Regions from separate parts of the Paucibacter sp. B51 genome, predicted to be linked through region 1. Evidence: riboswitches for the same ligand, from Rfam matches in the RefSeq annotation. Region 1 holds a riboswitch; the other holds the start of a gene.

Region 1 (7,619 bases):
GGGTGAGGTGAACTGGGTCATGTGGCAATCTCCTGGGCGCCGTACAGCGCGCCCGGTGGGTGGCAAGGTCAAGAAAACGACCGAAACATCGGTTTTGGCCATGCGGCAGCTCGACTGGGTGCAGCCAACAAGAAACAAAACCATCTGGGGCATGGCGCTGCCCTCCAGGGCAGGCACCCGCCGGAACTCCATGCAGCGGCTCGGCCTGGTGGCGCTGAATCGCTTCAGTGCCGCGCAAGGCGCAGAGAACGCTTGAACTGACTCGCGAAAGACTCGGTGCGGACCGAGCGACGGTGGGCACTGGGCCGGCGCATCGCAGGGCGCTGGGTGGAGACGCCGGGGGGGCATCCCTTGGCGGGGATGTGCCTGGCTGGACTCCAGCGCTAGCGGGGGCGGGCAGCTCCCGGTTAAGACAGGGGGAGGGGGACCTTCACGAGCGGCGCCTTGCTTGGGGTGCGCCGCGATCCGCTCGCTTGAGCAAATGATAAACGACTGTTTATCTTGTGCATATACTTTTTATCAAAAGAGATAAAGAAATGTGCGCAAGCCGCCACGGCCCGAGTTCCGCCCGGCCAGGAGGCGGGGGCTGGATTCAGGCCCCTGTGTGGGGTGGATGGACGCGCCAAGCGGCGTTGAAGGCGGCTCGGCTGTGGGGCGGAGACGTGCACCTTGGTGCGATCGATCGCGACGCCGGCGCAGGCACTGGCACTGGCACTGGCACTGGCACTGGTGCCAGGCCCGCTGCGTTGCTCGAGCGCTGCGCTCAGCGCTTCTTCGGTTTCAGCGGCGCAATGCCTTGCTGCAGGCGGCGCCACTCATCGAGCTCGGCCGCGCCGCCAGTGGCTGGGGCCGAGCTGCGCGATGACGGGCTGGCGGGCAAGACCGGCAAGGGCGCCGTCTTACCCGGTCCGGTGGCCGCCAGCTTGCCGGCCGGCGGTGCCTCTTGCGGCGGCGTCAGCACCTCGCCGAGCAGGTCCAGCAGGCGCGTGCGGGCGCGCTGCGGGTGGCGGCGGTAGTAGGTCAGCACCAGGCCGACGATGAAGCGCTCGTCATCGTCCTGCGGCACGCTGGGCGAGGCCTCCCGCTCCAGGCTGGCCGTCTCGGGCTCGCCGGCGGCGTGGCTCTGATCCATCCAGCCCAGGGGCTTGTGGAAGAGCTGCTCGAACTGGCGCGCCAGTCGCTCGCCGATCTGGCGCGAGCGGCTCTTGATCTGGCTCCAGTAACTGGGCTGGATCTGCAAACGCTCGGCAAAGCGCCGCTCCAGTCCACGCAAGGTGGCGGGATCGGGGTGCTTGACGGAGACGGCGACGAATTCTTCGAACAGGAGCATCGCGTTGTCCAAGCGGATCTGGGCGACGTCCCGGGGGGCGGATGACATCCCTCTATGATAAAGCCTCGTTGATCCGGCTTGCCGGGGCGGGGCTCAGCGTCTGCCTGCACCGCGCGGTGTGTGTCGCCGTTATTTTGACTTCTTGATAAAGAGTCGATGCCTTCGGTTCGGCCAGGCTTCAGTCTTCTTCCTGTGCCTGGTAGGCCGCGATCAGCTGGCTTTGCGTGTGGGGCGGCACCGCTTCGTAATGAGAGAGCCGCACGCTGTAGCGTCCCTGGCCGCTGCTCAGGGCATTGAGGCGGCTCTGGTACTGGCTCAGCTCGGCCAGCGGCGCCAGGCCGCGCACGACGCTGCGGCCGGGCCAAGGGCTGTCTGTGCCGTTGACCTGGCCGCGCCGGGCGGCCAGATCGCCGGTGATGTCGCCGATCGCGGCTTCCGGCGCCTGGACTTCCAGATGCACCACGGGTTCCAGCACCAGGGGCCGAGCTTCCTGGACTGCGGCGATCAGGGCGCGCCGGCCGGCGGTGACAAAGGCCACCTCCTTGCTGTCCACCGAATGGTGCTTGCCGTCGAACACCGTCACCCGCAGGTCCACCAGCGGGTAGCCCGCCACCACACCGGTGTCCAGGGCCGAGCGCACGCCTTTCTCCACCGCCGGCATGAACTGCCCGGGGATGGTGCCGCCCTTGACCGCGTCGACGAACTCAAAGCCTGCGCCGCGCGCCAGCGGCTCCACGCGCAGATAGACCTCGCCGAACTGGCCGGCGCCGCCGCTCTGCTTCTTGTGGCGGTAGTGCCCTTCGGCGGCGGCCGAGATGGTCTCGCGGTAAGCCACGCGGGGCGGCTGGGTGTGCAGCTCGAATTTGTAGCTCTCACGCAGGCGCTCCAGCAGCAGGCGCAGGTGCAGCTCACCCAGGCCGTAGATCACGGTCTCTTGCGTTTGGCCGGCTTGGTCCAGGCGCAGGCAGGGGTCTTCCTCGACCAGGCGGCTCAGCTGCTCCCAGAGCTTTTGTTCGTCGCCATGGCGCACCGGGCGGATGGCCAGGCCATGCACGGGCACGGGGAAGTCCAGCGGGCGCAGATGGATGTGGGCATCCTCGGGCGCGTCGTGCAGCACGGCGTCGTAGTGCAGATCCTCGACCTTGGCGATGGCGCAGAGCTCTCCCGGCAGGGCCTGCTCCACCTCGACATGCCGGCCGCCCTGCAGCAGGAAGAGGTGGCCAACGCGGAAGGGCTTGCGCGCCGATCCGATGAAGAGCTGGCTGTGACGGCGCAGCGTGCCTTGGTGCACGCGCATCACGCCCATCTTGCCGAGGTAGGGGTCGGAGATGATCTTGAACACATGGGCCAGCACATGGGCGCTGGGCTCGGGCAAGGCTTGCAGGGGCAGGGCCTCGGGGCCCTCGCCGCGCAGGAACAAAGGCGGATTGCCTTCGGCCGGGTTGGGCAGCAGGCGCTCGATCACATCGAGCAGCTCGGCCACGCCGGCGCCGCTGCGCGCCGAGGTGAAGCAGACCGGGATCAGGTGCCCCTCGCGCAAGGCCTGCTCCAGCGGCACGTGAAGCTCGCGCGGGTCGACATCGCCTTCGCTGAGATAACGATCCACAAACGCGGCATCCACCTCCACCACCTGCTCGACCAATGCCTGGTGCGCCTGGCCCACCGAGGAGAAGTCGGCCTGGCCGATGATGTTGTAGAAGCAGTCCAGCACGCGCCGCCCGCCCTCGGCCGGCAGGTTCAGCGGCAGGCATTCACGCCCGAACACCGCGCGGATCTGCGCCAGCAGGCCTGGCAGGTCGAGCTCGGCCAGGTCGATCTTGTTGATCACGATCAGCCGGCACAGGCCGCGCTGAGCGGCGGTCTCCATCATCTTGCTGGCCATGGGCTCCAGCCCGCTTTGCGCGTTGAGCACCAGCACCGCCGTGTCCACCGCCTCCAGCGCTGGCAGAGACTGGCCGATGAAATCGGCCGCCCCGGGCGTGTCGATGGCGTGGATGCGCACGCCGCCATGCTCCAGATGCACCACGCTGCTGTGCAGGGATTGCTGGTAGCGGCGCTCCAGCGGGTCGAAATCGCTGACGGTGTTGCCGCGCTCCACCGTGCCGGCCTGGGTGATGGCGCCGGCCTGCAGCAGCAAGGCCTCCAGCAAGCTGGTCTTGCCCGCCGCCGCGGGGCCGACCAGGGCCAGGCTGCGCAGGGCCGCGACCGCTGGCGAAAGGTGCGACTGGGGCGCACCGGTGGCGGATGGGGCGCGGCTGGCGTCGCCGTTCGGGCTCGGGCTCATGGCAGTCTCCTTGGCTCTCCGGCGCCCCGGCTTTTGTGGGGCGCGGTGATGGATGCGTGCGCGGTGCCGGGCTTTGACGCAGGGGAGGGGTCCGCTCGGCTCTGGCCTCAGGGTAGAGGAAGCCCGGCCGGCTTACAAGGCCCGCGCCGGCGGGCTTGGGCCGGTTCGCTCAAGTGGCCGCTTGCGCCCGGCCGGCCCAGGCGCCGAGCTCAGGCCCGCAGAAGGCGTAATCCAGCTCGGGCCGGCGGCCGCAGATCAGGTCCGCCAGGGCCGCGGCCGAGCCGCAGCTGTGCGTCCAGCCCAGGGTGCCGTGCCCGGTGTTGAGGAAGAGGCGGCCAACGCGGCTGGCGCCGATGTAAGGCAGGTTGGAGGGCGTGGCCGGGCGCAGGCCGGTCCAGTACTGGGCGCCGCTGGGCTGGCCCTCGGGCGCCACCATCTGCGGGAACAGCTCGCGCGTGCGCCGCAGCAAGGCCTCGCAGCGGCGCAGATTGAGCGTGCTGTCATAGCCATTGAGCTCGGCCGTGCCGGCCACGCGCAGGCGATCACCCAGGCGCGAGAACACCAGCTTGTACTCGTCGTCGGTCAGCGAGACCTGGTAGCTGTGCGCGGGCGAGATCACCGGCAGCGTCATCGAGTAGCCCTTGGCCGGGTAGATGTTGAGCGACACGCCCAGCTCGCGCGCCAGGCCGCGGCTGAAGGAGCCCAGGCAAAGCACAAAGCGGTCGGCGGTCAGGCGCTCGATTTCACCGTTCGCATCGGCCACGATCACCCGCGCCAGATCCTGGCCCTCGCGCTCGCAGCCCAGCACCCGGGTCTGGTAGCGGAACTTCACCCCGGCCTGCTCGGCCAGGGCGGCCAGTGCCTGGGTGAAGCGATGGGCGTCGCCCGACTCGTCGCTGGGCGTCATGCTGCCGCCGACGATCTGCGCGCGGCATTGCGCCAGCGCCGGCTCGATGGCCACGCATTCCTCGGGCGTTTTCATGTCCAGCTCGCAGCCTTGCTCGCGCATGATGCGGGCCGGCTCCTGCGCAGCGGCGTACTCCTGCTCGCTGGTGTAGAAGTGCAGGATGCCTTGCTGGCGCTGGTCGTAGGCGATGCCGGTGGCGGCGCGCAGGCGCTGCAGCTGCTCGCGGCTGTAGAGGCCCAGATTGACGATGTTGCGGATGTTGTGGGCGGTGCGGCCCGGCGTGCATTCGCGCAGGAACTGCAGGCCCCAGCGCCACTGGGCCGGGTCGGCGCGCAGGCGGAAGAGCAGGGGCGCATCCTCCTTCATCAGCCATTTCAAGACCTTGAGCGGCGCGCCCGGGTTGGCCCAGGGCTCGGCATGCGAGACGGAAATCTGGCCGCCGTTGGCATAGCTGGTTTCCAGGCCGGCCGCGGGCTGGCGGTCGATCACGGTGACTTCAAAACCCGATTGGCGCAGATACCAGGCGGTGGTGACGCCGGTGACCCCGGCGCCCAGGACGATTGCGTGCATGTGTGCACTCCTGAAACAAGACAAACAGACCGTTGAGTGAGACGCGCAGGCGTACGCCCAGGCCCAGCGCGGGCTGTGTTTCGTTCCAGGCAGGTGAGGCACCCCAGGGTGGGGCGCGAGCCGGGCAGAGCACAGATCGGGCAATGGCAGCAAGAGCGTGCGCTTGACGCGCGCCGCTCCCGCTGTCCCTGTTACCTGAGAGATTCAGCCGCGCCCCGGGGGCATGGCCTTGCTCCTTCGGTGGCGGCTTGCGCATCGTCTGCGCGGGCCGCTCTCTCCAGCATTCGGCTTGTTGACGGATCCAGTACGGGGCCTGAGCGAGTATGGGAGCTTGCGCCTTCGGCGGCAGGGTCCAAAGCGGGCCTGCACTCTCCTGAATCCGGTGTGCAGTGTAGACGGGCTTGCCTGTATGCGAAGTCAGGGCAAATGCGGGGCAGCCCTGGGATCAGCGAGAGTCGGCCAGGAGTCCGGTCGGACGGACACAGTTTCGGCCCTCGCCCTTGGCTTGGTAGAGGCGCTCATCGGCCAGGGCGCACAAGGCTTCGGGCGTGTGGGCTTCGGCGTTGCCGGCCAGGCCCATGCTGACGGTGATGCCATGCAGATCGGGGTGCAGGCTGCGCCAGTCAAAGCGCTCGATCTGCTGGCGCAGCTTGTCGCAGAGCTGGCTGGCCAGGGGCAGGGGGGCCTCCACCAGGATCAGGGTGAACTCCTCGCCGCCATAACGCGCCACCACATCGGCGCGCCGGCAGTGGTCACGCAGCAGGCGAGCAAGCTGGCGCAGCACGGCGTCGCCGACCGCGTGGCCGAAGCGATCGTTGACGGCCTTGAAGTGATCGAGGTCCAGCATGGCCAGGCTGAGCGGGTGGCGAAAGCGCGCCGCGCGCTCGAACTCCTGCTCCAGCAGCAGGTCGAGCCAGCGGCGGTTGGCCAGGCCGGTCAGGGCGTCCTCATGGCTGAGCTGGCGCAGCAAGTCGGCTTGCGCCGAGAGTTGCGTCAGCAAGGCCTGCTTTTCCTGATCCGCCTGGCGGGCTGCCTGCAATTCCTGGCTCAGGGCCTGGGCCTGCTGGCGCACGAACAGGCCGCGCAGGCGCTGCTGCGAGTGCTCGCCCAGCAGGCGTTGTTCGCAGGCATGGTGGGCCTTGTAGTGCTGCAGGGCCAGGGCGTGATCGGCTCGCCGCTCGGCCAGCTCGGACAGGGCCCGATGAGCCTGGCTTGCCAGGGCGGTGAGCCGGCCTTTCGTGGCATGAGCCAGTGCGCGTTCCAGGGCGCCCTGGGCTTGCGGCAGATCGTTTCGGGCTTGCCACACGTCGGCCAGGCCCATCTCGATGCTGCACAGCGAAGGGCTGTCGCCCACGCTCAGGGCCAGCGGCCGGGCTTCTTCGAAGGCGGCCAGGGCCGCGTCCACTGCCCCTCGCGCCAGGCAGGACTGGCCCAGGCCCAGCAGTGCCTGGCCGAGATCGTTGACATTGCCGGTGCGCCGCGACAGGGTCAGCGCTTCGTCCAGAAGAAGGCAAGCCTCGGCATGCTGGCCGAGTTTGCTCAGCAGTGTGCCCAGGTCCAGCGCGCTGGTGGCCTGGCGCGCCAGGTCCTGGGTCTGGCGTGCGCAGTGCAGGCTGCGCTGAAGATGCTCCGCGGCCAAGTCCATCTCACCAATGCCTTGCAGCACCTGGCCCATCTGACCCAGGGCATAGGCCTGATCGACGATGGAGCCGTTGTGCTCGGCCAGTGCGAGGCTGAGCTGAAGCAACTCGAGGGCCTCCGGGAATTGGCCCTGCGTGAGGCGGGTCACCGCCATATTGTTCAGGGCGCGAGATTCGGCATGACTGGCCTGGTGGAGGCGGGCGAGTTCCAGGGCTCGCTGGTCCAAATGCAGGGCCTGTTCATAGTCACCTTGGCGGGCCTGTATCAGGGCCTGCAAGTTCAAGGCATCCAGATGACCATCGATCTCGCCCAGCGCCTCCAGCAGGCTGTGGGCCCGATCCAGCCGGGCTTGCAGCGGCGCCACCGGCTGGCCCAGGATGAACTCGCACAGGCTCCAGCGCAGCAAGGCATAGGCCAGGCCGCGCGGGTGGTCGATGGCCAGGGCCTGCTCATGGGCCTGCTGCGCCAGACGCAAGGCCCGCGCCGTGTCCGACATGCGCAGCGCGTAGGCTTCGGCATTCAGCGCGTCCACCTGCTCCGGCGTGAGCCGGGGGCGGCAGGGAGGCTGTGCTCGGGCTTTCATCGGCCGGCGTTCAAGGTCTCGGGCTTGCCGCCTGGCACTGCGCTCACTTGAGCGGAATCGGCGTGGCGCGATCCACCGGCACGGCGGTCACGCTGTTCTGCGGCGAGCCGTCGACCAGACGGTCCGAATAGGTCAGGTAGACCAGGGTGTTGCGCCGGCTGTCGACCATGCGCACGATGCGCAGTTTCTTGAATACCAGGGACATGCGCTCGTTGAACACCTCTTCCTGCCGTGCCAGGGGCTTGGCGAAACCGATCGGCCCGGTCTGACGGCAGGCGATGGAGGCCTCGGCCTTGTCTTCGGC
Region 2 (7,619 bases), on a different contig from region 1:
AGGTCGATTCGCGCCGCTCGCTCTGGCGCATCGAGCTCAAGGACCGCAGTGAAACCGAGGTCGCGCGCAGCGAGTACGTCAGCCAATACAGCCTCTCGCCCGATGGTCAGTGGCTGGGCTTTGTCGAGCGCAGCCATGCCTATGTGACGCCGCTGCCGCAGGCCGGCAAGACCATCACCGTGGGCCCCAAGATGGACGCGCTGCCGGTGCGCCAGTTCGACGTGGTCGCCGGCGAGAACATGCAGTGGAGCGGCGACAGCCAGCAGCTCTGGTTCAGCCATGGTGACGAGCTCTTCAGCGCCCGCCTGGCCGAGGCCTTCCCTCCCGCGGCCGTGGATGCGGACGGCAAACCGGTGGCCAGCGCCTTCAAGCCCGAAACGGTGCAGCAGGCCGGCCGCAAGATCGGCTTCAGCCAGGTCAGCGACAAGCCCGCCGGCCGCATCGCCATCAGCGGCGCCCGCATCGCCACCATGAAGGGTGATGAGGTGATCGAGGACGGCGTGATCGTGGTGCAGGGCAACCGAATCGCCGCCATCGGCCGGGCCGATCAGGTGCAGATCCCGGCCGACGCCAAGCGCCTGGACGCACGCGGCAAGACCATCATCCCCGGCCTGATCGATGCCCACTGGCACGGCGGCATGGGTGAGAGCGAGATCATCCCCCAGCAAAGCTGGATCAACTACGCCTCGCTGGCCTTTGGACTGACCACCATCCATGACCCGTCCAACCGCAACGGCGACATCTTCACGCAAGCCGAAATGCAGCGCGCCGGCCTGGTGACCGGCCCGCGCATCTACTCGACCGGCTCCATCCTCTACGGCGCCAAGGGCAGCATCAATGCTCCGGTCAACAACCTGGACGATGCGCTGGTTCACCTCAAGCGCCAGAAGGCGGCGGGCGCCATCAGCGTCAAGAGCTACCAGCAGCCGCGCCGCGAGCAACGCCAGCAGGTGATCGAGGCCGCACGCCAGACCGGCATGATGGTGGTGCCCGAAGGCGGCTCGCTGTTCCAGCTGAACATGAGCATGATCGTCGACGGCCACACCGGCATCGAACACGCCCTGCCGGTGGCCGAGGTCTATGATGACGTCAAGCAGCTCTGGACGCAGACGCAGGTCGGCTACACGCCCACGCTCAACGTGGCCTACGGCGGCCTGGACGGTGAGCATTACTGGTACGCGCGCACAGAGGTCTGGAAGCACCCGCTGCTGAGCAAGTACGTGCCGCGCGCCGTGCTGGAGTCACGCAGCGTGCGCCGTGAGACCGCGCCCGAGGAAGACTTCAACGTCATCCGCGTCGCCCGCACCGCCACCGAGCTGCAGCGCGGTGGTGTCAAGGCCAATATCGGCGCCCACGGCCAGCGCGAAGGCCTGGGCGCCCATTGGGAGATGTGGATGTTCGGCCTGGGCGGCATGACCCCGCTGGAGGCCATCCGCACCGCCACCGCCAACCCGGCGCATTACCTGGGCCTGGACAAGGACCTGGGCTCGCTCGAGGTGGGCAAGCTGGCGGATCTGGTCATCATCGACGGCGATGTGCTCAAAGACATCCGTCAGAGCGACCGCATCAGCCATGTGATGCAGAACGGCCGGGTCTTCGAGGTCGGCAGCATGAACGAGGTGCTGCCGCGCCAAAAGGCCCGCAAGCCCTTCTTCTTCGACGGCGCCGACGGCCGCAGCATGCCGGTCGAGGCACACAGCCATGGCCACGGTCACGGCGGCGAGGAGGACTGAAGATCAGAGGGTGGCGAGAGAGGAAATTCAGCTCCGTACTGAATTCTTGTTTTCGTTCGCCAAAGAACTTACACTGAACTCCTCAGCGACGCCGCTCCTGCCTGCCCAGGCCGGCGCCGCCCACCTGCCAGGAGTTCGCCATGGCCGCCCTTCCTTCGGACTTCCACAGCCAGCCGCAGCCGGGCTTGCCCGATCTGCACACCCCGGCCGCCGCCGGCGCGGCGCTGCGCACGTTTTTTCGCATGGCCCAGGCCTGGGGCCTGAGCAATGAAGAACAGCAGCGCCTGCTCGGCTGCGGCCGCACCACTTTTTACGACTGGAAAGCCGGCCGCATCAAGGCCGGCCTGGACGGCGCCACGCTGGAGCGCCTGTCTCATCTGTTCAGCATCTACGCCAGCCTGCAGATCCTGCTGCCCATCCCGGAGCGGGCCGATGCCTGGATCAAGAAGGCCAACAGCGCGCCCCTGTTCGGCGGCGGCAGCGCCCTTTCGCGCATGCTGGGCGGCCAGATCGCCGATCTCTTTGTCGTGCGCCAGTACCTGGATGCACAGCGCGGCGGCTGGGCCTGAAAGACCTGGCGTTTGAGCTCTTCCACCCTGCCCCCGTCTGCCACGATCACCCTGCCCTGCATCCCCGTGCACTGGCCGGACTCCTGCCGCCTGCTTCCAAGCCGCTACCCGCCCGTACTGCTGTTCGACGCGGTGGCCGAGCCGGCCGATCTGGCCGTGATCTTCGCCATCGAGGCGCTCGGCAACCCGCGCCTGCGCGAGCAACTCGGCGAGCTGAGCCTGGTGCCGCCCGAGCAGCGCCTCTGCGGCCCCGGCAGCAGCCCCATCATGGCGGCCTTCACCCACCTGAACCCCGAGGGCAGCCGTTTTTCCGACGGCAGCTACGGTGTCTACTACGCCGCGGCCACGCTGGAAACCGCCGTGGCCGAGGTCAGCCACCACCGCGCACTCTTTCTCGCCCGCACGGCCGAACCGGCCATCGATGTGGATCTGCGCTGCTACCGCGTCACGGTGCAGGCTGATTTGCATGAGTTGCGCGCAGAGCACCAAGACCCTCGCGCGCTGGCGCTGCTGGATGCGAACTCCTACGTCGCCTCCCGGCCCTTCGCCCGGAGCCTGCGCGAGCAAGGCAGCGCGGGCCTGATCTACGACAGCGTGCGCCAGCCAGGCGGCCAGTGCGTGGCCCTGTTCACCCCGCGCGCCGCCTTGCCGCCGGCCCGGCAGGCCGAGCATGTGACGCTGCGCTGGAACGGCCAACGCATGGCCGACTGGTACCTGAAGTCAGGCCACCACGTGATCTGAGCCCCAGGCTCACGCGAGCTCAGCGCCAGACGCCTTCGCGGTTTTCTTTCTGCGTGGCGTAGTAGGTGTAGAGCACTGCGTCGGTCACGTTTTCGGTCTGGAGCAGGCCGGAGGCCGACATCTTGTGCGACCAGGTGCGATCCGCCCCGTAGTGGCCGACCCAGGGGATCTGGCGCACCAGCTCGCTGCGGATGGGGGTCAGGTGTTGCGGGTTGCGGTAATAGCCCTCGGGCGCATCGACCCAGACCTTGTTCTTCATGCTGTAGAACACCGATTTGAAGGGCCCGCCCTCGACGCTGATGCGCGCCGAAAAGCCCACGCAATCAACTCCGTTCAGCAAGGGGTAGATGGTGTCGACGTAGTGCTCGGAGATCTCGTCGTCATCGTCCACGAAGTTCAGGTACTCGCCCTGGGCGATGTCGATCATGGCCTGCAGCTTGGGGCCGTACTCGCGGCTGCGGTTGTCTTCGAGCACCAGCAGTTCCACATCGGGATAGCGGGCCACCTGGGGTTCCAGGATGGCCAGCATGCGCTTGCGCAGCTCGCGCCGCGCCGGCAGGCTGGGCACGAGGATGGACCATTTGAATTTCTTCGTCGCGCCGGCCTGCGCCGCCGGGCCAGCGGGCAACAGGCGATGGGCCGCGTCCACGGCATCGTCGGGCAGGCGCAAGCAGCTCTGGCGAGCCCGCGCCGTGGTGCGCTCGCGCAGCGAGCTCTCGATCTTGCGCAGCACCACCCGCGTGCCCAGGGCCGCATCGGCTTTGCAGGGCCGCGCCTGGGCATCGAAGTAGGCATGGGCAAGCAGCTCGAAGCGCTGCTCGAACCAGCCCAGCGCCCAGAAATCCTCGCCGCAAGCCTGCCAGAAGCTGCTGAAGAGATCGGGCGCGGCCAGCCAGCCCGCAGCCGCTGCCGGCTCGGGTGGCAAGGCGCCGGCAAGATCCAGCTGCAGCTCGCCGCCGGTTTGCAGCAGTCGCAAAGCCTGGTTCAGCACCGCCTTCAAGCCCGCGGCCTCATGCTGCAGACCGCTGACATCGAGCAGTTCCAGGCTTTCGCCGTGCAGCTCGATCGGTCCATGGGCGGCCGACAGATCGCGCAGCGGCAAGTCCAGCGGGCGGCTCAGGTCGAGCAGCAGATCGGGCTCTTGCTCGGCATCGCGGCTGATATTGAGCCAGCCGGCTTTGTAATCCGCGCCAGCGCCCATATGCAGGCGCTGCGGCCGCCAGGGCTCTTGCAGCAAGGCAGGCAGGCGTTCAACGGCATGGTTGGCCGCAAAGGCGAGCATCTCGGCATAGGGCACGGCCGGGTCGGCCTGCTCAAAGCGCTCCAGCGCCAGGCGGGCGAAATCAAAGAACGCCGGCGTGCCGAAATCCTCGCTGAAGAACTGCTCCAGCTGCCCGCCCTCCAGCCACAGGACCGAGTCCTCGAAGGCCGGATGCACCTCGGTGCCCGGCACGCGCTCGGAGATGACGGGCGTGCCCAGGGACAGGCAGATCGCCGCCCGGGTCTGCTCGAAGCGGCTGCTCTCGTAGAAATGCACATTGAGCACGGCCTTGGCCTGGCGGATGAACTCATCGCGCTCGGGGCCGTAAAGCGGGCCATCGAACAAGGCCACGCTCAAGCCCAGGGCCTCGATGCGATCCAGCCAGGCGCGGCGGCGCTCGTTCATGCTGCCGATGAACAGCAGATCGATGGGCCGCTGCTCCAGCGGGATGGATTCCGCCGGCCTCAGGTACGGTGCATGCAGCAGGGGGAACACCGGCACCTGATCCGGCCGGGCGCGGTAGGCGCTGCAGTTGGCGGCGTCGTAATCCACCACCGGCCAGTTCGCCAGCAGCTGCAAATACTCGGGCGAGACCTGGGCCCCGCCCTCGCCCAGCTGCTCCAGGTTCACAAACACGCAGACATGGCGATCGAGCAAGGCCGGCTCAAAACCGAGATGGGCGCCAAAGATGAAATTGATCGCCCCATGGCGCAGCCGGTTCTTCGCCATGCTGACCTCGGCCCCGAGGCGGCGGAACTGGTAGCGGAAGTAGCGCGCCTGATCGAGCAAGCCCAGGGAGTGCACATAGGCCCCGGGCTGCTGGATGCAGAGGTGAATTTCGGGCGTGGTGTGGCTCATGGGCGCGGTGTTGCCTGCAAGGTGTGATTCATGCTGCGGCCAGCATAGGCAGAAGCGGCGCCCGCCATGGCGTGATGAACGCGAGGAAGCCGGCGCATTTGTGGATTTGCGAAGAGGCCGCGCCACGGAGCCACTTTTTGCGCAAAAACCAGGGCTACAATCGCCGCCGTCAGGAGAGAGCTTCCTCGCGGAAGCCGCCGAAGGCGCAGTGGCACTGGTGATCCCACGCTGCGAACGCTCAGGCAAAAGGACTGATAAAACGCCCGTTCACAAAACGTCGGGCGTCCTCACTGGAGAGAGACGGGTTTCGAGCCCGTCCACCGAAGGGGCAAGCTGTTGGCAATACGCCGGCGGCCAATCTCTCAGGTAAAGCGGACAGCGAGGGCATTCCCCCCACTCCTTGAGTCGGTCTCAGGGGCGTGGGCCAGACGATTGCCCTCGAAAGCTGCTCCCATGTCCGCTGCTGACTCCTCCGCTCCCCTGCTCAAGACCCCCCTGCACGCCCTGCACATCGAACTCGGCGCCAAGATGGTGCCCTTCGGCGGCTACGACATGCCCGTGCAGTACCCGACCGGCGTGATGGCCGAGCACAAGCACACCCGCGCGGCCGCCGGCCTGTTCGACGTGTCCCATATGGGCCAGGTCCGCCTGATCGGCGACGGCGCTGCCGCTGCGCTGGAAACCATCGTGCCCGTCGATGTGATCGACCTGGGCCTGTTCAAGCAGCGCTATGCCCTGTTCACCAATGAACAAGGTGGCATCCTGGACGACCTGATGATCGCCCGCCGCCCGGACGATCTCTTTGTGGTGGTGAACGCCGGCTGCAAGGTGCAGGACATCGCCCACATGCAGGCCAAGATCGGTGACAAGTGCCAGGTCTTGCCCCTGCCCGAACAAGCCCTGCTGGCCCTGCAAGGCCCGCAGGCCGTGACTGCCCTGTCGCGCCTGAACCCCGATGTCGCCAAGCTGACCTTCATGACCGCCGGCTTCTTCAATCTGGACGGCATTGAGACCTTCCTGACCCGCTCGGGCTATACCGGCGAAGACGGCTTCGAAATCTCGGTCCATCAAGACCAAGCAGTCGAGTTGGCCCGCAAGCTGCTGGCCCAGCCGGAAGTCAAGCCCATCGGCCTGGGTGCGCGCGACTCGCTGCGCCTGGAAGCGGGCCTTTGCCTCTACGGCCATGACATCGACACCGGCACCACCCCGGTGGAAGCCTCGCTGACCTGGGCCATCCAGAAGGTGCGTCGCGCCGGTGGCGCCCGCGCCGGTGGCTACCCCGGCGCTGCGGTGGTGGACGAACAGTTGGCCAACGGCGCCGCACGCAAGCGCGTCGGCCTGGTCAGCAGCGAACGCATGCCGGTGCGCGAGGGCGCCAAGCTGGTCAACGCCGAGGGCGTGGAGATCGGCGTGGTCACCAGCGGCACCCTGGGCCCCACGGTGGGCAAGCCGGTGGCCCTGGCTTACCTGGCCAAGGAATTTGCGGCATTGGGCACCGAGGTCTTCGCCATCGTCCGCGACAAGCGCACACCAATGACCGTGTCGAGCACCCCGTTCACTCCCAACGGCTACTACCGCGGCTGAACGGACGAGAGCCGGCTCGGCTCACGTCGCGCTTGCCCGGCCCCGATCGGGCACCCTACATTTCATTTTCTTTCTCCTTTCCACCTTCCGAAAGCAACGGAGCACCGCATGAGCAACATCAAGTACACGCCTGACCACGAGTGGGTCCAGATCGAAGCCGACGGCATCGTCACCGTGGGCATCACCGTGCACGCACAAGACGCCCTGGGCGATGTGGTGTTCGTGGACCTGCCGGCCGTGGGCAGCAGCTTCGAAGCCAAGGAAGTGGCGGGCGTGGTGGAGTCGGTCAAGGCCGCCGCCGACGTTTACATGCCGGTCGCCGGCGAGATCACAGAAGTGAACGAAACCCTGCGTGACGACCCGTCGCTCGCCAACAGCGACCCGCTGAAGACCGGCTGGTTCTTCAAGGTCAAGTTGAGCAAGCCGGCCGAACTGGACGGCCTGATGGACAGCACCGCCTACGACGAGCTGGTCAAGAACAGCTGATCGAGCCGGCCGCGGCGACTCCGTGAGTGAGGCCGCGGCACCCCCTGCCACACAGCGCAGTCCTTGCGCCTTGATGTGGCAGGCTCTCCCGAACACAAAAAGCCTGAGGCCGCCACAAGCGGCGCCAGGCCCCAAGGATTTGCCATGTTGATGTCCGCCCTGCAGCCCCTGTCGGTGCTCGAGAACGCCACCGAATTCCAAGCCCGCCACATCGGCCCCGATGCCGCTGACGAAGCCGGCATGTTGTCGGTAATCGGTGCGGCCTCGCGCCGCGCCCTGATCGAAGCCGTGGTGCCCGCCAGCATCAAGCGCTCGGTGGGCATGGACCTGCCAGCTGCTGCGACCGAAGCCCAGGCCCTGGCCGAGCTGAAGGCGCTGGCGGGCAAG

The links. Region 1 has a riboswitch for glycine ahead of OOB33_RS24355 (D-amino acid dehydrogenase). Riboswitches for the same ligand answer to the same signal wherever they lie in the genome.
Positions count from the first base shown of each region.
Region 2: another riboswitch for glycine. It lies ahead of gcvT (glycine cleavage system aminomethyltransferase GcvT); the one in region 1 lies ahead of OOB33_RS24355 (D-amino acid dehydrogenase).

Region 1 is NZ_JAPIVN010000002.1:775,114-782,732, reverse strand. It holds gene OOB33_RS24375 (hypothetical protein) at 1-21, opposite strand, end outside; gene OOB33_RS24370 (hypothetical protein) at 56-256, shown strand; gene OOB33_RS24365 (hypothetical protein) at 764-1,378, opposite strand; gene fusA (elongation factor G) at 1,509-3,614, opposite strand; gene OOB33_RS24355 (D-amino acid dehydrogenase) at 3,784-5,091, opposite strand; glycine riboswitch at 5,264-5,382, opposite strand; glycine riboswitch at 5,384-5,477, opposite strand; gene OOB33_RS24350 (diguanylate cyclase) at 5,537-7,315, opposite strand; gene OOB33_RS24345 (CreA family protein) at 7,359-7,619, opposite strand, start outside.
Region 2 is NZ_JAPIVN010000001.1:3,769,031-3,776,649, reverse strand. It holds gene OOB33_RS16130 (amidohydrolase family protein) at 1-1,733, shown strand, start outside; gene OOB33_RS16125 (antitoxin Xre-like helix-turn-helix domain-containing protein) at 1,874-2,302, shown strand; gene OOB33_RS16120 (RES family NAD+ phosphorylase) at 2,315-3,043, shown strand; gene OOB33_RS16115 (hypothetical protein) at 3,063-5,162, opposite strand; glycine riboswitch at 5,323-5,426, shown strand; glycine riboswitch at 5,443-5,551, shown strand; gene gcvT (glycine cleavage system aminomethyltransferase GcvT) at 5,616-6,746, shown strand; gene gcvH (glycine cleavage system protein GcvH) at 6,855-7,232, shown strand; gene gcvP (aminomethyl-transferring glycine dehydrogenase) at 7,377-7,619, shown strand, end outside.